DNA from 3 places in the Virgibacillus sp. JSM 102003 genome. Region 2 is predicted to be linked to each of the others. Evidence: riboswitches for the same ligand, from Rfam matches in the RefSeq annotation. Region 2 holds a riboswitch; each other region holds the start of a gene.
The links. Region 2 has a riboswitch for thiamine pyrophosphate ahead of ACE1TG_RS16005 (ABC transporter substrate-binding protein). Riboswitches for the same ligand answer to the same signal wherever they lie in the genome.
Positions count from the first base shown of each region.

Region 1: linked by a shared signal. The riboswitch ahead of thiT (energy-coupled thiamine transporter ThiT) and the one ahead of ACE1TG_RS16005 (ABC transporter substrate-binding protein) in region 2 are both predicted to bind thiamine pyrophosphate.
Region 3: linked by a shared signal. The riboswitch ahead of thiW (energy coupling factor transporter S component ThiW) and the one ahead of ACE1TG_RS16005 (ABC transporter substrate-binding protein) in region 2 are both predicted to bind thiamine pyrophosphate.

Region 1 is NZ_JBHFQH010000016.1:44,606-48,843, reverse strand. Features, by position in the region: gene ACE1TG_RS16460 (N-acetylmuramoyl-L-alanine amidase family protein) at 1-786, shown strand, start outside; TPP riboswitch at 850-954, shown strand; gene thiT (energy-coupled thiamine transporter ThiT) at 1,050-1,628, shown strand; gene ACE1TG_RS16450 (hypothetical protein) at 1,923-3,344, shown strand; gene ACE1TG_RS16445 (Glu/Leu/Phe/Val family dehydrogenase) at 3,471-4,238, shown strand, end outside.
Region 2 is NZ_JBHFQH010000015.1:80,837-85,074, forward strand. Features, by position in the region: gene ACE1TG_RS15995 (ABC transporter permease) at 1-55, opposite strand, end outside; gene ACE1TG_RS16000 (thiamine-binding protein) at 55-345, opposite strand; gene ACE1TG_RS16005 (ABC transporter substrate-binding protein) at 356-1,342, opposite strand; TPP riboswitch at 1,471-1,581, opposite strand; gene mscL (large-conductance mechanosensitive channel protein MscL) at 1,636-2,070, opposite strand; gene ACE1TG_RS16015 (MurR/RpiR family transcriptional regulator) at 2,349-3,191, shown strand; gene ACE1TG_RS16020 (M20 peptidase aminoacylase family protein) at 3,209-4,238, shown strand, end outside.
Region 3 is NZ_JBHFQH010000006.1:21,133-25,370, reverse strand. Features, by position in the region: gene ACE1TG_RS08130 (aminoglycoside phosphotransferase family protein) at 1-31, opposite strand, end outside; gene ACE1TG_RS08125 (DUF1801 domain-containing protein) at 349-702, shown strand; TPP riboswitch at 791-906, shown strand; gene thiW (energy coupling factor transporter S component ThiW) at 994-1,485, shown strand; TPP riboswitch at 1,487-1,590, shown strand; gene tenA (thiaminase II) at 1,657-2,346, shown strand; gene thiD (bifunctional hydroxymethylpyrimidine kinase/phosphomethylpyrimidine kinase) at 2,343-3,146, shown strand; gene thiM (hydroxyethylthiazole kinase) at 3,147-3,920, shown strand; gene thiE (thiamine phosphate synthase) at 3,920-4,238, shown strand, end outside.

The DNA.
Region 1 (4,238 bases), on a different contig from region 2:
GGTCATGGAGGAAAAGACCCAGGTGGTGGATCCAATCGGTATTGGGTTGAGAAAGATATGAATCTATCTATTTCACTCTATCAGTATCAACGGTATGAGCAGTTAGGAATTCCGGTTGCTATTACACGGCAGAAGGATGTCACCTTATCACCGGCAGAAAGAACTAAGATTGTTCGGGATAGTGGTGCAAGGTATTGTCATTCAAATCATATCAATGCTGGTGGAGGGGATGGTGGCGAGATTATTCATTCTATCTATGGTGGAGAGGATATGGCCGAAGAGATAGCTTTTGAATTAAAGCATGCAGGTCAAAATATACGCAGGATTTTTACAAGAACACTGCCAAATGACCGTGCACGCGACTTTTATTATATGAATCGTGACACGGGAAAAGTTGTAACAAACATAATTGAGTATGGTTTTGCCGATTCACGAGGTGATGATGTTGACCAGGTAAAGGATCATTGGCAGGAGTTAGCTGAATCTGTTGTAAGGGCATTTTGCACGTTTAGTGGATTTTCCTATAAAGGTAATGGAGTTAGTGAAACACTTACTAAATACTTAAGTCTGCCACCGGAAGCTTTAAGCTGGCGAGTTTATCCAATAGATGCAACGCCGGTTAAAGGTAATGAAAAAGGTTTTTTACGCCCTGATAAATTTGGTGGATTAACGTATAAAGTTATTGGCAGCCCGCAGGCACATGTCTACCTTATTCAAACCCGGGATTTTGGCAAGGTTCAAATATATGCGCATCCAAATACAGGAGCTATTGTTTCAGCTAAATAAGAAACCGTTGTCAATTGTAAATCGATACGTTATAATAAATGTAATGAAAAAAGCAGAATAATAGAAGCCTACAGGGGGAGCCGTTTGGCTGAGAGTGAACGTGATACTAGTTCTTACCCTTAGAACCTGTTAGTTAGTACTAACGTAGGGATGGTGGCTTTTTTGATGGAATAAAAAGCAATGTTGTGAGCGGATTCCCCATCAGGAAGCTTCCCCTTGGCATTGCTTTTTTTGTATTTATTCAAAGGGGGAGGTAATCTAAAATGAGTTCAAAGCGCACGTTATTTATGATTGAGGTGGCAATATTTGCTGCCATGGCATTACTGTTGGATATAATTCCTTTTTTAAAGTTTTCTATTTGGCCACAGGGTGGATCTGTTTCTTTTGCTATGATTCCCATATTCATTATGGCTTTCCGTTGGGGATTGAAAGGTGGTCTGGTGGCTGGCTTCCTGCTAGGAGTCATGCAGGTCGTAATGTCCGGACCAATAATTTTAACACCTGTCCAGGGATTTCTTGATTATATTGTTGCTTTCACTTTAATTGGTATGGCAGGAATATTTGTTAAACCAGTTCAACATGCTGTCAAGGAAGGAAAAGCGAAGATAAGCTTCTTCCTAATTATGTCAGGTGTTTTTATAGGGTCAGCACTACGCTTTTTGGCACATTTTACAGCCGGTATCGTGTTCTTTGGGCAATATGCACCAGAAGGCCAGCCAGTCTGGTTATATTCGTTACTGTACAGTGGATCTTACATGCTGCCATCCTTTATCATCTGTACAATTATTGTTTTTCTATTGTTCTACAAACAACCAAAAACATTAATGCAAACTGCATCGTAAATTAATAAAATCCGTTCACAGAAAATAGTCCTTTGTAATATAAGGGCTATTTTTTTATACTTAAGGCAGAGGTGATTATTATGAAAGAATTAATCGGACAGTGCCAGTCATGTGGACAAAACGTATATTGCAAGGATGGTTTTTTTGACGGTGTTCAACAAAATGGAAAGCTACTTTGCAATGAATGTGCTAATGAAAAGGAATCAAAATAGGCAACTAACATTGGAATAAACTCTCACCGCTTTCTTTCAGTGTGCATAGGCTATAGCACACTTAAGAAAGGAAGTGTTATCGGTGGAGCTAACTATATCGCATTGGCTATACGGTATATTTACACTAATAATTATTTTCACAATGATTTTCAGAAGAGGTGTTGTGCTTCCTTCGTTACTTGGGACATTTGTGATTGCCTGGGTTTATAACGGGAGTTTAATCGACGGTTTTACCGCCATATTTAATGCCAATCTTGTTGCAGCAAAAGAACTGTTCAGTATATTTCTGATCATTACTTTTATGATGGCATTACTTCATTCATTACGTGATTTGGGTGCCGATCGAAGAATGATCCAGCCAATCCAAAAAGTAATGATAAATGGCCATGTTTCATTTTTTGTATTAATCGCTGTCACCTATGTAATTTCGCTCTTTTTCTGGCCGACACCGGCAGTACCGCTTATTTGTGCATTGCTGGTACCCGCAGCCATCCGCTCGGGACTCCCAGCGTTAACTGCAGCAGTTGCTGTTGCGCTGGCTGGACAGGGAATGGCGTTATCTTCTGATTATATTGTTCAGGTTGCTCCAGGGCTATCAGCAAAATCAGCCGGAATCGATGTTGGTTTGGTTGCTGATAAGGCATTAATCCTATCTGTTATTACTGGCGCAGTTGCAATAGGGTTAGCATATCTCTTTTATCGAAAAACAATCCGCTCAAAAAGCAGTGAACTGAATGAAAAAGAGCTGGAGGCATTACAGGCAACTCAGGAGTCAACGAATCAAGCACATTCAACACATCTGAATACGTGGAGTAAAGTATTTGCAGTACTTGTTCCCATTGCCCTTTTGACAGTAGTAATCTACATGATGTATACAAAACTTTTATCAGGACGAATGAGTGGTTTTGAAGGTGGGGATGGTGCTGCATTTATTGGTGGCGTTGCTGTAATCTTATTGTTATTATCTACGGTCGCCTTTGGTCGACACCATGCACTTGATTATATTAGTAACCATATTACAGATGGCTTTGTATTTGCTTTTAAGGCAATGGGTCCGGTTATTCCAATTGCAGGGTTCTTCTTCCTTGGCAGTGCAGACTTCTCCGGAAGTATTCTAGGTGTGGGTGAAAAAGCGCCCGGATTACTGTTTGACCTTGTACAATCCTCACAGGCCTTTTTACCGCAAAGTGCGTTATTTGCAGCATTTAGTGTATTGATTATTGGTATTATTACTGGGCTGGATGGATCAGGGTTCTCAGGTTTGCCACTGACTGGAGCTCTTGCTGCTTCTCTAGAAAGTTCGGCTATTGACTCTGGAACACTCGCAGCCATTGGCCAAATGGGTTCAATTTGGACCGGTGGAGGTACAATTGTTGCTTGGTCCTCTATGATTGCGATTGCTGGATTTTGTGGCGTTTCAGTTATGGATTTGGTCCGGAAAAACTTTGTTCCGGTTATTCTTGGTTTAATCATTTCTACCGTCTTTGCTGTTTTAATTTTATAAGGAATTGAATAATTGTATATAAACAAGTAAATCCTCCAAGTAGAACAGTATTATTAGTTTATCGTATATTTGTTTGATACACTTTAATAAATTAGGAAAAATTTACTACTGATGGAGGTTTTCAATATGGCAAACAGTACCACAAAAATTGTTCAGGAGTCGCTAGAAGCTTTATTGGATGATAAATCCTTTTTACCAGAACTGACGGACAAAACACGTGAGAAGGCATTTACGTCGTTGGTATCTATCTTATCCACTCCTAACCATGTAAACAAATCCTTTTTACGAATTGCACTCGAAAATGGAAAGGTAACACGTGTGCCTTCTTTTCGGGTTCAGCATAATAATATTCTTGGTCCATATAAGGGTGGTATTCGTTTTCATGAATCTGTTAATGAAGATGAAGTGATTAACCTTGCATCACTCATGACACTAAAGAATGCGCTTCATGAGGTACCGTTTGGTGGTGGAAAAGGCGGAGTTGTTATTAACCCGAGAGACTATAGTGTCAAAGAATTATATATGATTTGTAAAAAATATGTACAGTATTTTGGTGAAATTCTTGGACCTGATAAAGATATTCCAGCACCAGATGTTGGTACAGGTGACCGTGAAATGGACTGGATGATGGGTGAATATAAAAGTATTCGTCCTGGAAGCCCATATCGTGGCAGCTTTACTGGCAAAAGTGTAGAGAATGGTGGGTCATTAGGACGGAGGGAAGCAACTGGTAAAGGTGTTTATTTCGCATTTCGCTACATGATCCATAACTTTGTTAAGAATCAGGAAAAGTGGCTCTCAGAACGCGAGAATGTTTTTGCAAAAACAGCTTTAAAACATATGGATAAAACACTGACAATGGCAGTACAAGGGTTTGGTAATGTTGGCTCTGTT
Region 2 (4,238 bases):
ATAAAAGGAGGAGAACCGCAACAGGTTTCCACCCTTTTTTCATAAACTTTTTCATCAACGATACTTCTCCGTCAATTGATCCATTGATGCCCCACTCGGATTATAAAGGATTTTCACTTGCGATATAATGCTGGAACTTCCAAGCTCAACCATTCTTTCGTTCATTTTTTCAATAACTGCTAATAGCTCGTTTAGCTTCCCTTCCATTGTAGTTTCCAGTGGATGGACCTCATATTTCACTCCAGCTTTCTCGATCACCTCTATTGCAGCGTCAACATATGGAATGACATCTTCCCCATTGTTTGTTTTTGGGATAATTTGTATACTTACTAATGAATTATTCATATTCCCACTCCTATTCTGGTAAAAATTCGTTGGTAAATGCATCTTCAGCTTTCAATTCTTCTTCTAGAAGTCCATTATCATACATCCAGCTGGAATAATTCTTCCATACCTCTTGCTTTTGAACTCCCCACTTGTCTGCGTCATCCTGATATTTTGGTGATAACCATTCCTGACTTTTCTTAACAAGTTCCGGGTCAAGATCTGGAACAGCAGCGCTGAGGATTTCTGCTGCTTCACCTGGATTATCGATTGCAAACTTATACCCTTTTGAAACCGCTGCTAAAAATTTCTCAGCTTTTTCCGGATTGTCTGCAATCATTTTTTCATTCGTTGTAAGGACAGGTGTATAATAATCAAGCTTTTTGGAGTAATCGGTTAAATAAATCATATTTAATTCCTCCCCGCGCATTTCTGCTTCGACTCCAGTCCAGCCATAGTAAATCCACGCAAAATCAATATCCCGCTTCACTGCTGTGAAGAAATCTGTATTGCCCATATTGACAATATCGACTTTCTCAACATCGGCATTTTCCTGCTTCATAAGTGAAGATAGAACTGCTTTTTCAACCGGTGCTCCCCATCCGCCATATGTTTTTCCTTCAAAATCTGCTGGTGATGTAATTTGTTTGTCTTTTGGTGAAGCGAATCCGGATGTATTATGCTGGATAACCGCTGCAATCGATACGATTGGAATATCCTGAATACGTGCCTCTGTAACAGCTTCCTGTGCACTGACTCCGAAGTCAGCCTTGCCTGATGCTACAAGCTGATCAGAACCAGCCTCACCCGGCATCATAATTTCTACATCCAACCCTTCATCGTCAAAATATCCTTTTTCCTGGGCAACATAAAGACCTGTATGATTCGTATTGGGGGTCCAATCGAGCACTACTTTTGTTTGTTCTGTCTCCTGCCTTTTTTCGTCAGTTCCCCCTGCATCGTTATTACATGCTGTTAGTAAAACGGCTATTAATACTACGAACAACCATTTTTTCATTTCTCATCTCCCTTTCTCTTTTTGTTCACTTCTGGAAGTATGATTGGTGTTGGAAACGAAAGGAATCTCTTATAAGACCAAAAAAAATAACGCCAGGTTAGTCCCTGAGCGCATTACGAACAATATTACTATTGTTTTACTTTGTTCCCTACGCTGGTCTCAACCAAATCAGGTTCCAAGGGTCAGCATCTAACGGATACAATCTCAACCAGCATACACTGGTCCCCCTACAACTTATTATTCAATTAAACTATCAAATTCACTATGCCACAGCTTACTGTATTTTTCAAGTTTTATCTTTTCTTCGACTGTGATGAAATATTAATCGTGACCTTCTTTTTCTGTTTAGGTGTTAGCTTATCCTCTTTTTTCAAAAGGTCACGTATCTCTTTGAGCAACTCAGTTTTTTCATCAGGCTTTGATTCTTTTTCCGGATCCTTCTCACCTCTGAACTTTGCTATGATGCGAATGAAAATGAAGATGGACACCGCGATAACGATAAAATCAAAAACCGACTGGATGAACTCGCCATACAATACATCTGCTTTTCTTACCGTATATTTTAAATTTGTGAAATCAACACCGCTTACTAAGATCCCTGCTAGTGGCATCATGATATTTTCTACAAGTGACGTTACTATTTTTCCAAAGGCTGTTCCGATAATAACAGCAACAGCTAAGTCCAGGACGTTTCCTTTTAATGCGAATGTTTTAAAATCTGACCACAAAAGTACGCACCCCTATTATCAGGCTTGTACTAATTTTATGTATGAGTACAGATGTTTAGCACTTTAATCAGTTATAACTAAGTACATTCATAGTCATCTATCTTGGTCGGGACTTTTTATTCACACACGCTGAATTTTTTAATAATTCCCAAGATTACATATTGAGTAAATTCTACTATTATGGTATGTTACTTATAATAAAGGAATTACTTTTTCTTTATTAAAAGAAAAAGTAATTCCTTCACTTTAACAGATGACAAACTACACGGGGAATTTACATGGAAAATCTGTACAAAAAAATTAAGGAACATCAAGCGAACTTTTCAAAAAGCTTTAAAAAAATAGCATCTTATATTTATAGTGATCCATCTATTTTCGCAATGAATTCTGCTCAGGAAGCTGGCAGAAAAATTGGTGTTAGTGAAACTACTATCATCCGTTTTGCACGCACGTTGGGATATGATGGCTATAAATCTTTACAGCAGACATACCAGCAGCGTTTTTTTGAAAAAAGCAGTCTGTCTGATTTCAGAAACAGAAAGGTATCCAGTCATTCAGAAGATAATACTGTTAAAAACCTAATGTTCAATGATATACGTACAATTCAGACTGTAATCGAGCAAATGTCGGAAACGGATTTAGACCAAACCGTTACGAAGCTGTTATCTGCTGAGAATATCTATATTGCAGGTGTCCGATCATCCTACGCTTTAGCAAGCTGGTTTGCATATGCCTTAAATATTGTGGTTGGCAATGTACGACAGCATTCACCTGATGACGATATTTTGGTACAACTAAGTGAATTACATGAAAATAGTGTATTTGTTGCTTTTTCATTCCATAGGTATGGGATTAACACGATAAGACTGGCTGAATTGGCCAAAAAACAAGGGGCGACAATTATTGCTTTTACCGATAACCCTTATTCGCCCATTACCGAGTATTCCGATATAACATTGGCAATTCGATTAGAGGAACTATCGACACTTGATTTGGTACCTGCCGTGTTTTCACTGATGAATAGTATTGTTGCAGCAATCACAATACGGGCGCCGAAGTTGTTTCAGCAACGCGCAGAACGATTTGATGGAATAGAAGCAAGTAAATTTTTTGCAAATTAATTTAAAGGAGTATATCCATGAAGCCAACAATAGAAACAATAAGACCACAGCTTCAAAAAATTTTCTCCCACCTGCATGAACATCCGGAAATTAGCTGGAAAGAGTATGACACTACTTCTTACATCAAACAGCTTTTTAAAAATTATGATTGCAGTATTACAACACTGGATGATTCACCCGGTCTAGTTATCGAAATTGGCCAAGGATCACCAGTCGTTGCTATGCGAGCTGATATAGATGCTTTATGGCAAGAGGTGAACGGTGAATTTCAGGCAAATCATTCGTGCGGACATGATGCTCATATGACAATTGCAATTGGCTCATTGTTAACGCTTCTTGAAGATGGCTATCCTGAAAAAGGAACATTCCGATTTATTTTTCAGCCTGCAGAAGAAAAAGGGACAGGCGCATTATCCTTAGTTGATAAAGGAATTGTTGATGATGTTGACTATTTATATGGAATGCATTTACGACCAATAGAGGAATTAGAACATGATCAATTTGCTCCAGCTATTCGCCATGGGGCAGCCTGTTTTATTGATGGAGTAATTCAAGGTGATGATGCCCACGGTGCCAGGCCACATTTGAATACCAATGCTATTCATGTTGGTTCCGAGCTTGTCCAGCATCTGCAAAATATTGATATAAACCCAATGATTCCCCATTCTGTTAAGCTGACAGCATTTCAGGCTGGTGGTGAAAGTAAAAATATTATCCCGGGTAACGCAACATTTTCAGTGGATTTACGTGCGCAAACGAACGAGGTTATGGACGAATTGATGATCAATGTTGAGAGAATTACAGCTATGCTTGCCGACTATCATGACATTTCCATCGACTTGAAGATTGGCGCCAATATTGCTGCATCCGTTATTAATCAGGAAGCTACTTCAATTATGGAGGACGCTATAAAAGATAGCGTTGGAATCGATAAACTGCAACCGATGATTACAACGACTGGCGGGGATGATTTTCATTTTTATACAATAAAAAAACCACACTTAAAAGCTACGATGCTTGCAATAGGTTGTGATTTACAGCCAGGTC
Region 3 (4,238 bases), on a different contig from region 2:
GATTCGACAAATGTTCGTTATTCTGTTCCAAAAAATTCAACCTCCGATTCTTAGTATAGATATAATTTTAATATAATTACTCTGGAATTAAAGGGATTTAGTATCATTTTGGTGAAAAATATACAAAGGAAGAGTATCATGATAACGAGTTGTACTGTCTAAGATTTTTTTAGCGGACACCAAAGCCCTTATTTGACAAAAACAGCCCTTTTTCCTTAGATATATGTGGAATAAGGTATCTGGTGGCCGCATATTACAGAATAAGCACTTTTTTGCAGAAATAGCGTATCCTGTGTCCGCTTATTACTGTAATATATGAACAATAATATAAAAGGAGAGTCAAAAAGCATGGAACCAATCCAAACAAAAGAAGTAGATCAATTTATTGAAAATTTAAATGGGCATACAAAGGAAATTACCGAAAAAATACGGGAGGTTATTTTCCAAACGTCCCCCAATATAACTGAAGAAATAAAATGGGGAAAGCCATGCTATATTGAGAATGGTCTTGTATGCTATCTTCAGACTGCCAAGAATCATGTTAATCTGGGTTTCTACTTCGGTGCCACACTTAAGGATAAGGATAACCTGCTTGAAGGAACTGGCAAAAAAATGCGTCATATCAGAGTTAAACAACTCGATGAGATTCAACCCCAAAAATTCTCAGCATTAATACAGGAAGCCATTGATCTAGAAACATGACTTTTTCATTACATTCATGAACTTGAAATAAACCATGACAAAAGTGATTTCTTTTGTTATCCTTAAATTGAAAACATAATATTTTTAAAATTACTACTAGGGGTGCCCAAAATCGAGGGCTGAGAGGAAAGCACGTTTTAGCTTTCTGACTCTTACGGACCTGATCTGGTTAATACCAGCGGAGGGAAGTAGACTGACGATATACTTACTTATATCAGCTATTTCAAGCCAGGTCCATTAATGGATCTGGCTTTTTTCGTATGCGCCCCTTTCACGGAAAGGAGGATTTGATTGAACCGAACACGATTACTTACGACAATGGCAGTCTTTGTGGCAATAGGTACATTAGGTGCACAGTTACTTTGGTTTCCAGCAGGCGTCGCAAAGGCTTATCCCGTCCAGCATGCCGTCAATGTTATGGCCGCTGTGACACTTGGGCCCGGTCCTGCAGTCGGTATTGCATTTATGATTGGACTGCTACGCAACATGCTTGGACTTGGTACATTGCTAGCGTTTCCCGGCGGCATGATTGGAGCATTTCTTGCTGGATACTTGTTTCAGAAGACCCATAGAAAAGCCATGGCTGCTGTGGGAGAGGCAATTGGCACCGGGATCATCGGAGCACTTTTTGCTGTTCCCTTTGCAAAGCTATTAATGGGTAGTTCAGCTGGTGCTTTGTTCTTTATACCGTCGTTTCTTATTAGCAGTGTTACTGGAGCATTGATAGGCTGGTTTGTTATTTCACGTGTTAATCAGGATAGACTAGTTCAACATAAAATATAGGAAAAACTACTAGGGGCGCTGTACTGGCTGAGAAACGGAAATATTCCTTGTCCCTTGGAACCTGATCTGGATAATGCCTGCGCAGGGAAGTAGTTGAGGGCCGCATTCTGTACCTCTAGTATTCTACTTTTATTCCCCCTAGTAGCTTCCTAAATCATTGGAGGCTTTATTATGTCATTCACACAACAATTAAGAGATGAGAACCAAGATATATTTCAAGCAATATTTAATCATCCATTTGTCGATGGTATTGGAAAAAAATATGTCCCAAACGAATCAATTGCGCATTATATTAAGGCAGATTTTGAGTATTTGAATGCATTTATGCGAATCTATGGAATTGCTCTTTCCAAATCTGATAAGCGCGAGGACATCCGCTTCTTCGGGGAACAAATCCAATTTGTTTTAAATAGTGAAAGCCATCCACATCATAACTTTTGCGACTATATAGGGGTTGGCTACGAGGAGCTCCAAGGTCATCCGCTTCCGCCAACTGCTGATCATTACATGAAGCATATGATGTATCACGCGCAAATGGGCAGTTTAGCTGAAACCATTGGTGCACTGCTCCCTTGCCCGTGGACATATTTGGAAATAGGCTATGCGTTAATGAACAAATATAATCCAGAAAAGGATCATCCATTTTATCCATGGATAAGCTTTTATGCCGATGAACGATTTGGCAAGATAGTGATGGAAATGCGAAACCGCTTGGATAAATTTGCTGAACATGCTTCATGGGATGAGCAGACAAAGATAAAAGAAGCATTCCGTAAAAGCTGCCAATTAGAGCTTGCCTTTTGGGAAATGGCCTATACTTGTGAAGATTGGCCAATAAACGAGTTGGTGATTGGCAAATGAAAAGCATTCCATGCACACTTACAATAGCTGGCACTGATCCCAGTGGTGGAGCCGGAATACAAGCAGACTTAAAAACCTTTCAGGAACTGAAGACTTACGGAATGTCTGTCATTACATCCGTTGTTGCGCAAAATACAACAGGTGTCCAGAATGTGCACCATCTCCCTGTTGAAATGATTGAACAACAATTGGATTCCGTTGTGACCGATATTCCCTTTCAAGCATTTAAGACTGGAATGATCGCTAACGTTGACATGATGCAGGCTATTGCTCAAAAGATTAACGGTTTAAACATTCCGTACATTATGGATCCGGTAATGGTCGCAACAAGTGGCGATCCATTAATCGCAAGCAATGCCCGGGATTTCTTACGTAAGAAACTATTACCAATGACATCGTTAGTAACACCAAATATCCCTGAGGCAGAAGATATTACGGGTGCAAAAATTGAAACACTAGACGACATGAAAAAGGCTGCGAAACAAATAGTTCATGAATTCGGAGCAGGTGCGTCATTGGTTAAAGGTGGCCATTTGCAAGGTGAAGCAATCGATTTTTTATATGACGGCAGTTCGTTACACACTTTTGCAACCAAACGAATTGAGACAAAAAATACACACGGAACCGGGTGTACTTATTCAGCAGCCATTACAGCCTACTTAAGCCAAGGAGATTCTTTACCAGTGGCCGTTAAAAAAGCAAAGGATTACGTAACTGCTGCAATCCGTCATTCGTTTTCACTTGGTCATGGAAGTGGACCGACAAACCATTGGGCAAAGCCCATTGAAAGGGTGAGGTAAATGAATAAAGATATCATTCAAAAAGTAAGAGATCAAAGTCCGTTGATTCACCATCTGACAAATCAAGTTGTGATGAATTTTACCGCAAATGGCTTGTTATCCTTTGGCGGAACACCAGTCATGGCTAAAGCTGAAGAGGAAGCGAACGACATGGCGTCCATTGCGGATGGTGTACTTTTAAACATCGGAACCATAACAGCGCAAGAACTTCCAGCAATGATCACAGCAGGAAAAACAGCTAATGAAAAAGGAATACCAGTGGTTCTTGATCCTGTTGGTGTCGCGGCAACGCCATTTCGGACATCAGTTGTAAAAGAAATTCTAAATTCAGTACAGCCAACAGTCATCAAAGGGAATGCGGGCGAAATTGCACACCTCGTAGAAATTCCTTGGGAAACAAAAGGCGTCGAATCGGTAGGTAATGGAAATTCTGTGGAGATAGCTTTAAAAGCTGCTGAGACCTATCAAACTACTGCCGTTGTCACAGGAGAAACGGATGTTATCTGCTCCGGAAAAGAATATCTTTCGAACAATTCCGGGCATCCGATTCTTGGGAAAATAACTGGTGCTGGCTGCCTGCTTGGTTCCGTTCTAACTGCATGTTTAACCACAAATGAACCTATCGAGCAGAAGGTGTTAACTGCAGTTGAGTTTTACGGACTGGCGGCGGAATATGCTGCTGACTATTCAGAAGTTAATGGACCTGGGACTTTCCTCCCTCATTTTATTGATGCATTATCATTTGAAGTTGATAAACTGGAGAAGGTTAATTGATGAATCTAAGAAAATATTTGATAATGGGCAGTCAAAATTGTGACCGTGATCCAGCTGATATTTTAGAATTATCGATAAAATCCGGTGTTACAGCATTCCAATTTCGAGAAAAAGGAGTTGGGTCATTAAAAGGAAATGATAAATTAGAGTTAGGATATAAATTAAGAAATATTTGCGCGCATCATAATATAGCATTTTTCGTCAATGATGATATCGACCTTGTTGAACCTCTAGGAGCCGATGGAATTCATGTTGGACAGGATCATGTTTCAGTTGAAAAACTACGTGCGCGCTTTCCTAATAAGATTATTGGCCTTT